One region of the Ramlibacter henchirensis genome, then DNA from elsewhere that is predicted to be linked to it. Evidence: predicted binding sites of a transcription regulator. Region 1 holds the regulator's gene; the other holds the start of a gene.
What was found. The regulator LexA, encoded in region 1, represses DNA repair genes until DNA is damaged. The targets are predictions, from matches to a motif close to ACTGTATNNNNATACAGT.
Positions count from the first base shown of each region.

Region 2: EZ313_RS13600 (PA0069 family radical SAM protein) is a predicted target of LexA. The motif match lies at 4,806-4,823, and genes of this name have one in related genera.

Region 1 covers NZ_SMLM01000003.1:475,663-483,528, reverse strand. The annotation lists gene kdsB (3-deoxy-manno-octulosonate cytidylyltransferase) at 1-283, shown strand, start outside; gene adk (adenylate kinase) at 389-1,045, shown strand; gene EZ313_RS20380 (DUF6152 family protein) at 1,059-1,520, opposite strand; gene EZ313_RS20375 (hypothetical protein) at 1,533-1,949, opposite strand; gene EZ313_RS20370 (asparaginase) at 1,953-2,882, opposite strand; gene lexA (transcriptional repressor LexA) at 2,959-3,633, shown strand; gene EZ313_RS20360 (hypothetical protein) at 3,753-4,073, shown strand; gene EZ313_RS20355 (DUF1993 domain-containing protein) at 4,088-4,600, opposite strand; gene EZ313_RS20350 (D-2-hydroxyacid dehydrogenase family protein) at 4,707-5,714, shown strand; gene EZ313_RS20345 (MFS transporter) at 5,722-6,957, shown strand; gene EZ313_RS20340 (3-hydroxyacyl-CoA dehydrogenase) at 7,010-7,866, shown strand, end outside.
Region 2 covers NZ_SMLM01000002.1:184,190-192,055, forward strand. The annotation lists gene dnaK (molecular chaperone DnaK) at 1-1,790, shown strand, start outside; gene dnaJ (molecular chaperone DnaJ) at 1,873-3,024, shown strand; gene EZ313_RS13595 (hypothetical protein) at 3,155-3,724, shown strand; gene EZ313_RS13600 (PA0069 family radical SAM protein) at 3,725-4,804, opposite strand; gene EZ313_RS13605 (GbsR/MarR family transcriptional regulator) at 4,906-5,481, shown strand; gene EZ313_RS13610 (cytochrome ubiquinol oxidase subunit I) at 5,487-6,869, shown strand; gene EZ313_RS13615 (cytochrome d ubiquinol oxidase subunit II) at 6,883-7,866, shown strand, end outside.

The DNA of each region.
Region 1 (7,866 bases):
CGCGTGGTGGCGGGACGGCTTCGCCGCGGGCGTGAGCGCCCTGCCCGACCCGGCTCCGCTGCGGCACGTCGGCATCTACTCGTACCGTGCCGGCTTCCTGCGGGCCTTCCCTGCATTGCCGCAGGCGCCACTGGAGCGGCTCGAGTCGCTGGAGCAGCTGCGGGCGCTCTGGCACGGGCATCGCATCGCTGTGCATGTGACTCAGCACGCGCCCGGGCCAGGCGTCGATACGCCCGAAGACCTGGCGCGCGTGCGGGCCGTTTTCGAGCAGCCGCGCGCGTAAAGCCGCGTAAAGGCGCGTGCTATCCTCAAGCGCAAGAGTGCGCACGGCCCGGCGCGGGATGACGAGGGGGCCGCAGCGCCCGCCAAACTCCATCCGAGGACATCCATGAGACTGATCTTGCTGGGCGCGCCAGGCGCAGGCAAAGGCACCCAGGCAACCTTCATCTGCCAGAGGTACGGCATCCCGCAGATCTCCACCGGCGACATGCTGCGCGCCGCGGTGAAGGCCGGCACGCCGCTGGGAAAGGCGGCCAAGCAGGTGATGGATTCCGGAGGGCTCGTGGGCGACGACATCATCATCGGCCTGGTCAAGGAGCGCCTCGCGCAGCCCGATTGCGCCAAGGGCTTCCTGTTCGACGGCTTCCCGCGCACCCTCCCGCAGGCCGACGCGATGAAGGACGCCGGCGTCAAGCTCGACTACGTGCTGGAGATCGACGTGCCCTTCGCCGCGATCGTCGAGCGCATGAGCGGCCGCCGCTCGCACGTGGCCTCGGGCCGCACCTACCACGTCAAGTTCAACCCGCCCAAGGTGGCCGGAATCGACGACGTCACCGGCGAGCCGCTGATCCAGCGCGAAGACGACCGCGAAGAGACGGTGATGAAGCGCCTGCAGGTCTACGCGTCGCAGACACGCCCGCTGGTCGACTACTACGCCAACTGGGCCAAGGCCGATCCGGTGAATGCGCCGAAGTACCGCGCGATCAGCGGCATCGGCAGCGTCGAGGAGATCACGGCCCGGGCCCTCGCCGCGCTCGAGAGCTGATCGCGTCCGGCGCTCAGGCCGGGCTGGAGCGCAGGCCGTAGGCCTTGCCGTCGACGAACAGGTACTCCGCGCGCACCACGGGTTCCTTCTCGTCCTTCAATCCGAAACCGACGACCGACACCAGCGCGCCGGGCTTGATCTCGGCCACCTTCCACGCCTCCATGCGGGTGAGCGGCGCCAGTTCGATCTCCCAGACCTTGTCCTTGCGCGTGGGCACCTGCGCCTTGGCCACCAGCGCCTTGCCATCCACGGCGGCGCTCTGCGCCGGCAGTTGGCGCGACGCGAGGTCGCCCGGCACCTTCAGCGAGGGGCTGACCTCCAGGTCGAGCTCCGCGTGCGGGTTCTGCCACCGCACGCCGGTGACACGGCCTTCCAGGTAGATCGGGCGGTCCTGGTCGAAGCTGCTCCAGCCGTGGTGCGCCAAGGCCAGCGTGGGCAGCCCCGCGGCGGACAAGAGGAGGGTTCTGCGTCTCATCGTCTCGCTCCTTCATCGATAGGCGATCCAGCGGCCGCAGGTCAGGACCGCGAGCCACAGGACGGTGGAGACTAGCATCAGCGCGCGAGCCGTGGTGTCCAGCCGCTTCAGCGACCCGCGCACATGGAAGGCCACCGCGTTCCCGCCCGCCAGCAGGATCAGCAGCATCTTGAGCGTGAAGGCGCTGTTGGCGAGCAGCTCCTGCGGCTGGCTCGCGAACATCAGCAGTCCGCTGGCCGCCACCAGCGTGAAGCCGCAGAGCGCGACCGTCAGGCTCAGCCGCGCCAGGTCGGCCAGCGGCAGCGCGGCGCCGCGGCCGAACACGCGCAGTTCCAGCAGCACCAGGTTGCCCAGCAGCAAGGCGATGCCGAAGATGTGGACGATCTCCAGCGCCGGGTACGCCCAGGGGTGGGTCTGCAGCGCCTGCATCGGTCAGGCCAGCAGGTCCAGCAGCAGGTCCACCCGCGCCTTTGCGGGCGTCAGCGGCGTGCAGGGGAGCGCCTCCTTCGCGAGCGGAATCACGGGCCCCTCCAGGCAGCGACTCGAGCGGACGACGCGGACGCCGGCATCCCTCGCGCGCAGCAGCGCCTGCTCCAGCGCGGCATGCACGCTGCCGTTGCCCGTGCCGGCCACGACAAGCCCCTGCACCCCCGCGGACGCCAAGGCGTCGACGACGCGGCCATCCGCGCCGGCATGGCTGTGCACGATCTCGACCCAAGGCCACTGCGCCGTTCGCTGCAGCCGATCGAACAGTTCGTGCGACGGGATGGTCGCAGCCCAGGCGCGAACATGCCGTACGGCGCCCGCTTCCACGTACGCGAGCGCGCCCGCGTCACCCGAGCTGAACGCATCGACCCGGTAGGGATGCACCTTGCGGACATCGGCGGCCCCGTGCACCGCGCCTGCGCAAACCGCGAGCACACCGCTTGCTCCAGCGGTTCGAACAACCGTGAAAGCCTCGGCGAGGTTCTGCGGACCATCGGGCGAGAGCGCGGTTGCCGGCCGCATGGCGCTCACCAAAACGATCGGCTTGCGCGGCGCAAGCACGCGGTGCAGGAACCACGCCGTTTCCTCCAGCGTGTCGGTGCCATGCGTGATGACGATTCCCTGCACCTGCGGCTGCTCGATCCAGTGGCGGCAGCGCGCGGCCAGCTCGCGCCAGAGCTCGAAGGCCATGTCCTTGCTGTCGATCTGCGCGAGCTGCTCGGCGACGACCGTGACGCCTTCCAGGGCCGGCAGTCCCTCCAGCAGCTGCTCGACACCGATCTCGCCGGCGCGGTAACCGAGCTCGTCTGCTGCACGCTGGGCGCGCCCGGCGATGGTGCCGCCGGTGCCCAGCACCACGATCTGCTGCGCTTGCACTTGCACTCTTTCACGAAACTGGTTAAAAATACAGGTACTGGATGGGCAGCCAGTGAACTGCCCCTCAGGAGCCCCCATGAACGAGACGCCCAAGCTCACCGCCCGCCAGCAGCAGATTCTGGACCTGATCCAGTCCGCCATCGCGCGCACCGGAGCCCCGCCCACCCGCGCCGAGATCGCGGCCGAACTGGGCTTCAAGTCCGCCAACGCCGCGGAGGAGCACCTGCAGGCGCTCGCGCGCAAGGGCGTCATCGAACTGGTCAGCGGCACGTCGCGCGGCATCCGCCTCAAGGGCGACACGCTGCGCTCCATCCACGAATCGCGCTTCAAGCAGTTCCCGCTGCCGCTGCAAAGCCTGGCGCAGCTCGCGCTGCCGCTGGTGGGCCGGGTGGCCGCGGGGTCGCCCATCCTCGCTCAGGAGCACGTCGACCAGACGTATTACGTGGAAAGCAGCCTGTTCCAGCGCAAGCCCGACTACCTGCTCAAGGTGCGCGGCATGTCGATGCGCGACGCCGGCATCATGGACGGCGACCTGCTCGCCGTGCAGGCCACCAAGGAAGCCAAGAACGGCCAGATCGTGGTGGCGCGGCTGGGCGACGAAGTCACCGTCAAGCGCTTCCGCCGCAACAAGCACCTGATCGAGCTGCACGCAGAGAACCCCGACTACCCCACCATCGTGGTGGAGCCCGGTGAGCCCTTCGAGATCGAAGGCCTGGCCGTCGGCCTGATCCGCAACACCATGCTGATGTAGCCATCCGCCGGAGGCAGCAGGTGGCGGGCGTATGGCGCGACAGGCGCCATCACCCTGCGCCCTCCGGCTCCCCTTTGAATCTCGCCTGTGTTTCGAACCCTGTAGTCAAGGAGAGCGACATGGGACTCACGATCTGCACCTTCGCGGGCGCGCTGCGCTCGTTCGGCCGCTGGCTGACCGGCACACCCGGCGCCACCGCTTCTTCCACCGTGGCATTGCATTCCGCCGGCATGCGCCTGCACACCGCCGCGGGCCGCGCGCACGTGGCCTGGCCGCCGGCGCGCCGCACGGGCAGCTCTCGCCGCCCCCTGCGCGTGCTGCGCGTGGTGGACGCGGAGCACGCAGCCAGCACGGCGGGCCGCATGGTGATCTCCGGCCGCATGGCCGACGTGTGCGCCGAACTCGATCGGCTGGCGGCACTGGAAGCCGCTGCGGCCTGAACCCAGGACGCTCTCTACTGGGCGCCGATCAGGTAATCCGATTTCCCAAGCTCCACGCCGTTGTGCCGCAGGATCGCGTACGCCGTCGTGACGTGGAAGAAGAAATTGGGCAGCGCCCAGTGCTTCAGATAGGCCTCGCCTTTCATCGTGCGGGTCGCATCGCGGCCGACGGGAAAGGTGATGTCCTTGTCCTCGCTGCCATCCAGTCTGGCGGCGGGCACCGTCTCCAGCCAGGCGACCGTCCTGGCGATGCGCGCGCGCAGCTCCTCGAAAGTCGTCTCGTTGTCCTCGAACTTCGGCGCTTCCACGCCTGACAGGCGCGCGACCCCGTTCTTCGCGGCGTCGCAGGCGATCTGGATCTGCCGGTTGAAAGGCAGCATGTCCGGCGCGAGGCGGTAGTTCACCAGCACCTGCGGGTCGAACTTGCGCGCCTGCGCATGCGCCAATCCCTTGTCGAGGAAGTGGGACAGGTTGCCCAGCATGGTGCGGAAGATCGGCAGGCTGGCCGAGGACATGGAAATCGCCATTCGAGGTTCTCCTTGGGGACGGTGCGAAAAATCGAAGGCGCAATGCTAGCCGCGCGCGCGGAACTCTGCCGCGAACCGGTCCGAACCCGCAGGGCACAATCGCGGCATGAACATCGTGATCCTCGACGACTACCAGGACGCCGTTCGCAAGCTGAAGTGCGCGGCCAGACTCGAGGCCTATCCCGCCAAGGTCTATACCAACACCGTCAAGGGCATCGGCCAGCTTTCGGTGCGCCTGCGCGATGCCGACGTCATCGTCCTGATCCGCGAGCGCACCCACATCAGCCGCCAGCTGCTGGAAAAGCTGCCCCGCCTCAAGCTGATTTCGCAGACGGGCAAGGTCGGATCCCACATCGACGTCGACGCCTGCACCGAGCGCGGCATCGTCGTGACCGAGGGCGTGGGCTCGCCGGTCGCGCCGGCGGAACTGACGTGGGCGCTGATCATGGCGGCCATGCGGCGCCTGCCGCAGTACATCCAGACCCTCAAGCATGGCGGGTGGCAGCAGTCGGGCATGAAGTCCGGCTCGATGCCCGCCAACTTCGGCCTGGGCATGGTGCTCAAGGGCAAGACGCTGGGCATCTGGGGCTACGGCAAGATCGGCCAGCTCGTTGCGGGCTACGGCCGCGCGTTCGGCATGCGCGTGCTCGTGTGGGGGCGCGAGGGGTCGCGTTCCCGCGCGGAGGCAGACGGCCACGAGGCCGCCGAAAGCCGCGAGCAGCTGTTCGCCGAAAGCGACGTGCTCAGCATGCACCTGCGGCTGAACGAGGAGACGGCCGGCATCGTGAAGCTCGAAGACTTCGGCCGCATGAAGCCGACGTCGCTGTTCGTGAACACCTCGCGCGCCGAGCTGGTGGAACACGACGCGCTGATCGCCGCACTCAACCGCGGCCGCCCCGGCATGGCCGCCGTGGACGTCTTCGAGAGCGAGCCGATCCTGCAGGGGCACGCGCTGCTGCGGCTGGAGAACTGCATCTGCACGCCCCACATCGGCTACGTGGAGCTGGAAAGCTACGAGCTGTACTTCGGCGCCGCCTTCGAGAACGTGGTCAATTTCATCGAAGGCCATCCGACCCACGTCGTGAACCCGGCCGCGCTCCAGGTGCGGCGCTGAGCCCCTCATGGCGGCGGCACCCGACGGCATGACGGGCGCAGCGCCGCCGCGCCGCGCGCCCCTGCCGCGGGTGCTCTGGCCGCTGCTGTTCGGCAATTTCGTCATCGGCGCGGGCGTCATGGTGGTGCCCGGCACGCTGAACGAGATCAGCGAGTCGCTGCAAGTGCCTGTCGCCGGCGCCGGCCAGCTGATCACGGTCGGCGGCATCGTGATGTGCCTGGGCGCGCCGCTGCTGGCGGCGGTCGTCGCGGGCTGGGACCGGCGCCGCCTGCTGGCGCTTTCGATGCTCTGGTACGGGCTGCTTCACCTGGCCTCCGCGGCCGCGCCCGGACTTGCTTCGCTGCTGGGGCTGCGCGCGCTGGCCCTCATCTCGCCGGCCATCTTCACTCCGCAGGCTGCCGCGTGCGTGGGCTTGCTGGTGCCGGTCGAGGATCGAGGCCGCGCGATCACCTTCGTCTTCGTCGGCTGGTCCGTCGCGTCGGTGCTCGGGATGCCGCTCGGCGCCTACGTGGGCGGCACCTTGGGCTGGCGGGCCGCATTCGTCCTCGTGGCCGTGCTCGCGATCGCGAGCGGCGTCTGGGTCTGGCGCGCGATGCCCGACGGCGTGCGGCCGCCGGCGCTCTCGCGCAACGCCTGGGCCGCGACCTTTGCCTCGCGACCGCTGATGCTCTGCGTCGCGGTCACCGTGCTGTCCGCGGCCGGGCAGTTCGTCCTGCTCTCCTACCTCGCACCCTGGTTCCGGCAGTCGCTGGGCACGTCGACCGAGGCGCTCAGCCTGCTGTTCATGTGGTTCGGCGCGTTCGGCTTCATCGGCAACGTGCTGATCTCGCGCCACATCGACCGCGTCGGCGTCGACCGGACCGTGCTGCTGTCCATCGCGTGCATGGCCCTGACCTTCATCGCGTGGCCGCTCGCGTCGCTCGGGCTGCTGATGGCCGCGCTGGTGCTGGTGCCCTGGGGGCTGGGCTGCTTCGCCTCCAACTCCGCGCAGCAGGCGCGGCTGGTCGGCATCGCGCCGGGGCTGGCGTCCGCCTCCATCGCCCTGAACTCATCGGCCCTGTACGCGGGCCAGGCGATCGGCGCGGGAGGCGGCGGATGGCTCATCGTGCACACCGGCTACGGGCTGCTGCACTGGGCCGGCCTCGCGGCGATGCTGGCGGCGGTGGGCCTGAGCGCGCTCGCGGCCAGGTCCGCGCACAAGGCCCGCATGGCCGCGATGTCCGCATCGCCCGCCGCGCGCTGATCGCCCGCAGCGCGGCCATGGGCGCCGAAATCGCTGCCGGATAATCCCTCGCATGCAAACGACATACGAAACCGTCGCGGTCGTGGGCGCCGGCGCCATGGGGCGCGGCATCGCGCAGATCGCCGCGCAGGCCGGCAGCAAGGTTCGCCTCTACGACACGCAGTCGGCCGCGGTCGACAAGGCGCTGCAGGACATCGGCGGCCAGTGGGACAGGTTGCAGGAGAAGGGCCGCATGACGCCTGAAGCGGTCCAGGCCGGCAAGGCGCGCCTGGTCGCCGCCGCGGACCTGTCCACGCTGTCCGACTGCCAGCTCGTCGTCGAAGCCATCGTCGAACGGCTCGACGTGAAGAAGGAACTCTTCGCGCGGCTGGAAAGCGTCGTCGGGCCCGATGCGGTGCTGGCCACCAACACGTCGTCACTGTCGGTCACGGCCATCGCCGCGGGCCTGAAGCGTCCCCAGCGTGTCGCGGGCTATCACTTCTTCAACCCCGTGCCGCTGATGAAGGTCGTGGAGGTCGTCGCCGGCCTCAAGACCGATCCTGCTGTCTGCGAAGCGCTGGCCGCCTACGCACGCGAAATGGGCCACACGCCCGTGCAGGCGCAGGACACGCCCGGCTTCATCGTCAACCATGCCGGCCGCGGCTACGGCACGGAGGCGCTGCGCATCGTGAGTGAAGGCGTAGCGGACTTCGCGACGATCGACCGCATCCTGCGCGACCAGGCCGGCTTCAAGCTCGGCCCGTTCGAACTGCTGGACCTCACCGGGCTGGACGTTTCGCATCCGGTGATGGAATCGATCTACCGCCAGTACTACGACGAGCCGCGCTACCGGCCCAGCGCTATCGCCGCGCAGCGGGCCGCGGGCGGCGTGCTGGGCCGCAAGACCGCCGAGGGCTTCTACCGCTACGT
Region 2 (7,866 bases), on a different contig from region 1:
AGCGCCAGGCGGTCACCAACCCGAAGAACACGCTGTACGCGGTCAAGCGGCTGATCGGCCGCAAGTTCGAGGAGAAGGAAGTCCAGAAGGACATCCACCTCATGCCCTACCAGATCACGCGCGCCGACAACGGCGACGCCTGGGTGGAAGTGCGCGGCAAGAAGCTGGCCCCGCCCCAGGTCAGCGCCGAGGTGCTGCGCAAGATGAAGAAGACGGCCGAGGACTACCTGGGCGAGCCGGTCACGGAAGCCGTGATCACGGTGCCCGCGTACTTCAACGACGCCCAGCGCCAGGCCACCAAGGACGCCGGCCGCATCGCCGGCCTGGAAGTCAAGCGGATCATCAACGAGCCGACGGCGGCTGCGCTCGCGTTCGGCCTGGACAAGCAGGAAAAGGGCGACCGCAAGATCGCCGTGTACGACCTGGGCGGCGGCACGTTCGACATCTCCATCATCGAGATCGCCGACGTCGAGGGCGAGAAGCAGTTCGAGGTGCTGTCCACCAACGGCGACACGTTCCTGGGCGGCGAGGACTTCGACCAGCGCATCATCGACTACATCATCGCGGAGTTCAAAAAGGAGCAGGGCGTCGACCTGTCCAAGGACGTCCTCGCGCTGCAGCGCCTGAAGGAAGCGGCCGAGAAGGCCAAGATCGAGCTGTCCAACAGCTCGCAGACCGACATCAACCTGCCGTACATCACGGCCGACGCCAGCGGTCCCAAGCACCTGAACATCAAGCTCACCCGCGCCAAGCTGGAAAGCCTGGTGGAGGAGCTGATCGAGCGCACCATCGCGCCCTGCCGCACGGCGATCAAGGACGCCGGCGTGGCGATCGGCGACATCCACGACGTGATCCTGGTCGGCGGCATGACGCGCATGCCCAAGGTGCAGGAGAAGGTGAAGGAGCTGTTCGGCAAGGAGCCGCGCAAGGACGTCAACCCCGATGAAGCCGTCGCCGTGGGCGCGGCCATCCAGGGCCAGGTGCTGGGCGGCGACCGCAAGGACGTGCTGCTGCTGGACGTCACCCCGCTGTCGCTGGGCATCGAGACCCTGGGCGGCGTGATGACCAAGATGATCGCCAAGAACACGACCATCCCGACCAAGTTCGCGCAGACCTTCTCCACCGCCGACGACAACCAGCCGGCGGTGACGATCAAGGTCTACCAGGGCGAGCGCGAGATGGCCGTCGGCAACAAGCTGCTGGGCGAGTTCAACCTCGAAGGCATCCCGCCGGCGCCGCGCGGCCTGCCGCAGATCGAGGTCACCTTCGACATCGACGCCAACGGCATCCTGCACGTGAGCGCCCGCGACAAGGGCACCGGCAAGGAGAACAAGATCACCATCAAGGCGAACTCGGGCCTGTCCGAGGACGAGATCCAGAAGATGGTGAAGGACGCCGAGCTGAACGCCGCCGAGGACAAGAAGAAGCTCGAGCTGGTGCAGGCGCGCAACCAGGGCGAGGCGCTGGTGCACTCGGTGCGCAAGAGCCTGGGCGAATACGGCGACAAGCTCGAAGGCGGCGAGAAGGAAAAGATCGAAGCCGCGATGAAGGAAGTCGAGGAAGCGCTCAAGGGCGAGGACAAGGCGCGCATCGAGGAAAAGACCAACGCGCTGATGACCGCCAGCCAGAAGCTGGGCGAGAAGATGTACGCCGACATGCAGGCGTCCCAGGCTGCGCAGGCGGCGGGCGGCGCGGCCCCCGGCGGCGGTGAACCCGAAGCCGGCGCGGCCAAGCCGGCCAACGACGACAACGTCGTCGACGCGGAAGTCAAAGAGGTGAAGAAGGGCTGATCGCGGCGCCGAGCCCGACGAGCGTGCGCCGCGTTGGTGAAGAGCCAACGCGGCGTTCGCGCTGAAAAAAACACGAGAGACGATGGCCACGAAACGCGACTACTACGACGTCCTGGGGGTGCCCAAGAACGCCTCCGAGGACGAGATCAAGAAGGCTTATCGCAAGCTCGCGATGAAGTACCACCCCGACCGCAACCAGGGGGATGCGGCCCGGGAGGCGGAGGCCAAGTTCAAGGAGGCCAAGGAGGCGTACGAGATGCTCTCGGACGCCGACAAGCGCACTGCGTACGACCAGTACGGCCATGCGGGGGTCGATCCCAACATGCGCGGCGCGGGCGCCGGCCCGGAGGGCTTCGGCGGTTTCGCCGAGGCGTTCGGCGACATCTTCGGCGACATCTTCGGCCAGGGCCGCGCCGGAGCCGGCGGCGCGCGCGGCGGCCGCCAGGTCTATCGCGGCAACGACCTGTCGTACGCGATGGAGGTTTCGCTGGAGGAAGCGGCCAGCGGCAAGGAAGCGCAGATCCGCATCCCGACCTGGGACCCGTGCGACACCTGCCACGGCAGCGGCGCCAAGCCCGGCACCCAGGCCAAGGCCTGCGGCACCTGCCACGGCGCGGGCGTGGTGCAGATGCGCCAGGGCTTCTTTTCGGTGCAGCAGACCTGCCCCACCTGCCGCGGCCAGGGCAAGATCATTCCCGAGCCCTGCCCCACCTGCCACGGCCAGGGCAAGGTGAAGAAGCAGAAGACGCTGGAAGTGAAGATCCCCGCCGGCATCGACGACGGCATGCGCATCCGAAGCGCGGGCAACGGCGAGCCGGGCCACAACGGCGGCCCGCCGGGCGACCTGTACATCGAGATCCGGCTGAAGAAGCACCCGATCTTCGAGCGCGACGGCGACGACCTGCACTGCGTGGTGCCGATCTCGTTCACCCGGGCGGCCCTCGGCGGCGAGATCGAGGTGCCAACGCTGCAGGGCAAGGCGGCCATCGACATCCCCGAGGGCACCCAGGCCGGCAAGCAGTTCCGCCTGCGCGGCAAGGGCATCAAGGGCGTGCGTTCCAGCTACCCCGGCGACCTCTACTGCCACATCAGCGTCGAGACGCCGGTCAAGCTGACGGAGCACCAGCGCAAGCTGCTCAAGGAGCTGGACGAAGCCCTTCGCAAGGGCGGGCCCAAGCACTCGCCCAGCGAGGAAAGCTGGTCCGACAAATTGAAGAACTTCTTCAGCGCCTGACCGGCCCAGGCAGGCGAAAGCGCTAAGTTGCCGGTGCGCCGTGGGCGCCCGGCAACGTTTTGTTGCGGGCTGTGCGCGCAACGCGACAGTTCAATTGGCTTGGCGCAGTTGTCAATCCACAATTGCGTCAATGTCGCTCAAGCTGTTTCGCTCGACGGGCTTCCATTCCATCCTCACCCCGGGGGAGGCGCGCCTCGCGCTTCACCCGGGCTGGGCGGTGGCCATGGTCGCCGGCTGGGCGGGCGTTGCGTGCAACGCGTGGCTGTGGCAGGCGCTGATCGGCTCCGGGCCCTTCGTGGCCGCCGTGGCGGCCACCATCGGTATCGCCGGCGCGGTGGGTTTCTTCCTCAGCGTGTTCGGCTGGCGGCGTACCTTCAAGCCCGCCGCGACTCTGGCTCTTCTGGGGTGCGCGCTCCTTTCGGCCGGCGTGTGGACCCAGGGCATCCCTCCGTCTTCGCTGGTGGACGACAGCACCCGCCTGTCCGCCCTGCTCCCGGCCTGGGCTTCCCTGTTCCGCTGGCAGGTGCCGACGCTGCTGGTGCTCCTGGGCGTGCTGCCCGTCCTGTGGCTGTGGAACACGCAGCTGCGCCGCCTGTCCGGGCCCGCCCAGCTGCGGTCGAACCTGGCGGGCGTCTTCCTCTGGTTCTTCGTGGCGTCGGTCGGCTTTTCGCTGCTGGCCCGCCTGGCGCCCGGCGCCTGATCAGAACAGCCGGCCCTGGCCGGCGGGTGATGGCGGGCGGAACAGCGTCGTGTCCATCTCCACCCTCTCCCGGTTGAACCCCAGCCTCGTCGCCGCCTTGCGGAATCGCTGTCCGATCAGCTCCGCCCAGGGGCCGCTGCCCTTCATGCGCGTGGCGAAGTCGGCGTCGTAGTCCTTGCCGCCGCGCATGTCCTGCACACGGGCCATGACGCGATCGGCCCGCTGCGGGAAGTGCATCTGCAGCCATTGCCGGAACAGCGGGCTCACCTCCCAGGGCAGCCGGAGCACGTGATAGAAGGCGCTGCGCGCGCCCGCCTCCCAGGCCGCCTCCAGCACCTGCTCCATGTCCTCCGTCAGGAACGGGATCTGCGGCGCCAGGCTCACGCCGCACGGCACGCCCGCTTCCGCCAGCGTGCGCAGCAGGCGAAGCCGCCGGTGCGGCGCTGCGGCGCGCGGCTCCAGCTTGCGCGTGAGCTCGGGGTCCAGCGTGGTGATCGTCACGTAGATCGCCGCCAGTTTCTTGTGGGCCATGGGCGCGATCAGGTCGAGGTCGCGCTCCACGCCGGCGGACTTGGTGACCAGCGAGAAAGCGTGGTCCGTTTCGTGCAGCACTTCGATGACCGACCGCGTCAGGCGCAGCTCGCGCTCGACCGGCTGGTAGCAATCGGTCGCGGTGCCGATGGCGATCATCTTCGGCTCGTAGTTGCGCCGCGAGATTTCACGCCGCAGCACGTCGGCCACGCCCCGCTTCGCGATGATCCGCGTCTCGAAGTCGAGCCCCGGCGACATGTTCAGGTAGCTGTGCGTCGGCCGCGCGTAGCAGTAGATGCAGCCGTGCTCGCAGCCGCGGTAGGGGTTCAGAGACCGTTCGAAGTACACGTCGGGTGAGTCCACGTCGCCGATCACGCTGCGCGGGTCTTCCCAGATCACCTCGGTCCTGGGCGGCCATGCGGCATCCGCCGGTTCGCCTTCCCAGCCGTCGTCGAACGCCTCGCGCGCGTCGCGCTCGAACCGGTGCGGAAAGCGCGTCGCGGTGCCGCGGCCCTTGATCGCCTCGATGGGGATGCTCGTACTGCTCATGGCTGTATTTTCATCCAGTACTTTGCGGGCGTCGACCCCTCGCCGTTGCTGGAATTTCAGTAATTACTGAAAATTCAAGCAGTACGCGGCACAATGGAGCCATGCCGCTGCAAGACCACCTCCCGCCGCTCTCGCGCGAGTTCGTCTCCCACTTCGGTGAGATGGGCAGCCGCTGGGGCATCAACCGCACCGTCGGGCAGATCTACGCGCTGATCTTCATTTCGCAGCGTGCGCTGAACGCCGACGAGATCGCAGAAGCGCTGGAGTTCTCACGCTCCAACGTCAGCATGGGTTTGAAGGAACTCCAGTCCTGGCGCCTGGTGCGGCTGAAGCACCAGCCGGGCGACCGGCGCGAGTACTTCGAGGCGCCGGGCGATGTCTGGGAGATCTTCCGCGTGCTGGCCGAGGAGCGCCGCCGGCGCGAGATCGAACCGACGCTTTCGATGCTGCGCGCCGCGCTGATGCAGCAGCCGGTGAACGACGCCGACCGCTATGCGCAGGAGCGCATGCGCCAGATGCACGAGCTGATCGACCGGTTGATGACCTGGTTCGACGACGTGCAGAAGCTCGCGCCCGAGACGGCGCTGCAGCTCATGGGGATGGGCGCCAGGGTGACCCGGGTGCTCGAATTCAAGGACCGGATGACGGGCAAGGCCGCCTCGTCGCGAAAGGAATGACAACGATGGACGCCCTCGTGCTCTCGCGCATCCAGTTCGCCGCGAACATCAGCTTCCACATCCTCTTTCCCACCATCAACATCGCGCTGGGCTGGTTCCTCGTCTACTTCCGCCTGCGCGGCAACCTGGCGCGCGGCCACCAGGATGCACGGTACTGGGAGGAGGCCTACTACCTCTGGACCAAGGTTTTCGCCCTGAGCTTCGCGCTGGGCGTCGTGTCGGGCATCACCATGAGCTTCCAGTTCGGCACCAACTGGCCCGGCTTCATGGAGAAGGCCGGCAACATCGCCGGGCCGCTGCTCGGTTACGAGGTGCTCACCGCCTTCTTCTTGGAGGCCACCTTCCTCGGGATCATGCTGTTCGGCCGCAGCCGCGTGTCGGACCGGGTGCACCTGTTCGCTTCCCTGATGGTGGCGGCCGGCACCACGCTCTCGGCGTTCTGGATCCTGAGCCTGAACTCGTGGATGCAGACGCCGGTTGGCTACCGCATCGAAGACGGCGTGATGTACGCCGACAGCTGGCTGCAGATCGTCTTCAATCCCTCGTTCCCGTACCGGCTCGCGCACAAGCTGCTGGCCTCCACGATCACCGCGTCGTTCCTCATCGCCGGGTTATCCGCGTACCAGTACCTGACCAAGGCGAACAACGGCGGATCGCTCAAGGCGATGCGCACCGCGATCACGGTGGCCGCCGTCGCCGTGCCGCTGCAGATCGTCGCCGGCGACCTCCATGGCCTGAACACGCTGGAGCACCAGCCGGCCAAGATCGCCGCCCTCGAAGGACTGTGGAAGACCGAGAAAAGCGCGCCGCTCACGCTGTTCGGAATCCCCAACGAAGCCGAACGCCGCACGGACTACGCCATCAAGCTGCCCGGCTTCGCCAGCCTGATCCTGGCGCACGACTGGAACGCGGAGCTCAAGGGCCTGGACCAGTTCGAGGGCCGGCACCCGCCGGTCGCGCCGGTCTTCTGGAGCTTCCGCGTGATGGTCGGCATGGGCGTGCTGATGCTCCTTGCCTCGTGGTGGGCGTTCTGGACGCAGTGGCGCGGCCGCGCGTTCCAGGACCGGCAACCGTTTTCGCGGATGCAGCTGCGCGTGCTGGCCGGCATGACCTTCTCGGGCTGGATCGCGACGCTGGCGGGCTGGTACGTCACCGAGATCGGCCGCCAGCCCTTCATCGTCTATGGCGTGCTGCGCACCGCGGATATGGTGGCGGACCATCCGCCGGGCCTGGTGCTGATCACGCTCGTGAGCTACCTCGCGGTGTATGCGTTCCTGCTCGCGGCCTATGTGCTGGTGCTGATGTACATGAGCCGCCACCCCGCGATGCCCACGCCCGACGCACCGCAAAGCCCCAAGCCCGGCATGGCGATCGGCGGGCCCGCCTGAGGAGAAAAGAACCATGGATCTGAACTGGACCTCGCTCCTGCCCCTCGTGTTCATGGCCGTGATGGGCCTGTCACTGCTCGCCTACGTGGTGCTGGACGGCTACGACCTCGGCGTCGGCATCCTGCTGCCTTTCGCGACCGACGCCGAGAAGGACATCATGGTGTCCAGCATCGGGCCATTCTGGGATGCGAACGAGACGTGGCTCGTGCTGGGCGTCGGCGTGCTGCTGGTCGCCTTTCCCCGCGCGCACAGCCTGGTGCTGACCAACCTGTACCTGCCCGTCGCCGTGATGCTGGTCGGATTGATCCTGCGCGGCGTGTCGTTCGACTTCCGGGTGAAGGCGCGCGCGGCGCGCAAGGGCATGTGGAACGCGCTGTTCGCGGCGGGCTCGCTGATGGCCGCCACGGCCCAGGGCTGGATGCTGGGCAGTTATCTCACCGGCTTTGACCGCGCGCCGCTGTCGCTCGCCTTCTCGCTCATGATCGCGCTGACGCTGCCGACCGCTTACGCGATGCTGGGCGCGGGCTGGCTGATCATGAAGACCTGGGACGAGCTGCAGGCCAAGGCCGTTCGCTGGGCGCGCCGGGTGCTCTGGCCGATGGGACTCGCGCTCGTGGGCATCTCGCTGGCTACACCCCTTGTCAGCCGCACGGTGTTCGACAAGTGGTTCTCGATGCCGGAGCTGATCGGCCTGCTGCCGATCCCCGTGGCTTGCGCCGCCGCCTTCTACGCCGCGTGGCACGTGTCACGCAAGCCGAACGTGGTGGCGGCGGGCTACGGCTGGGTGATCTTCGCCTCCACCGTGCTGCTGTTCGTGATGGCCTTCCTCGGCCTCGCCTACAGCATCTACCCGTACATCGTGATCGATCGCATGACGGTGTGGGAGGCGGCGAGCGCGCACGATTCCCTGGTGGTGATCTTCGTCGGCGTGGCGATCACGCTGCCTGCGATCGTGGTCTACACGATCTTCATGTACCGGGTGTTCTGGGGGCGGGCT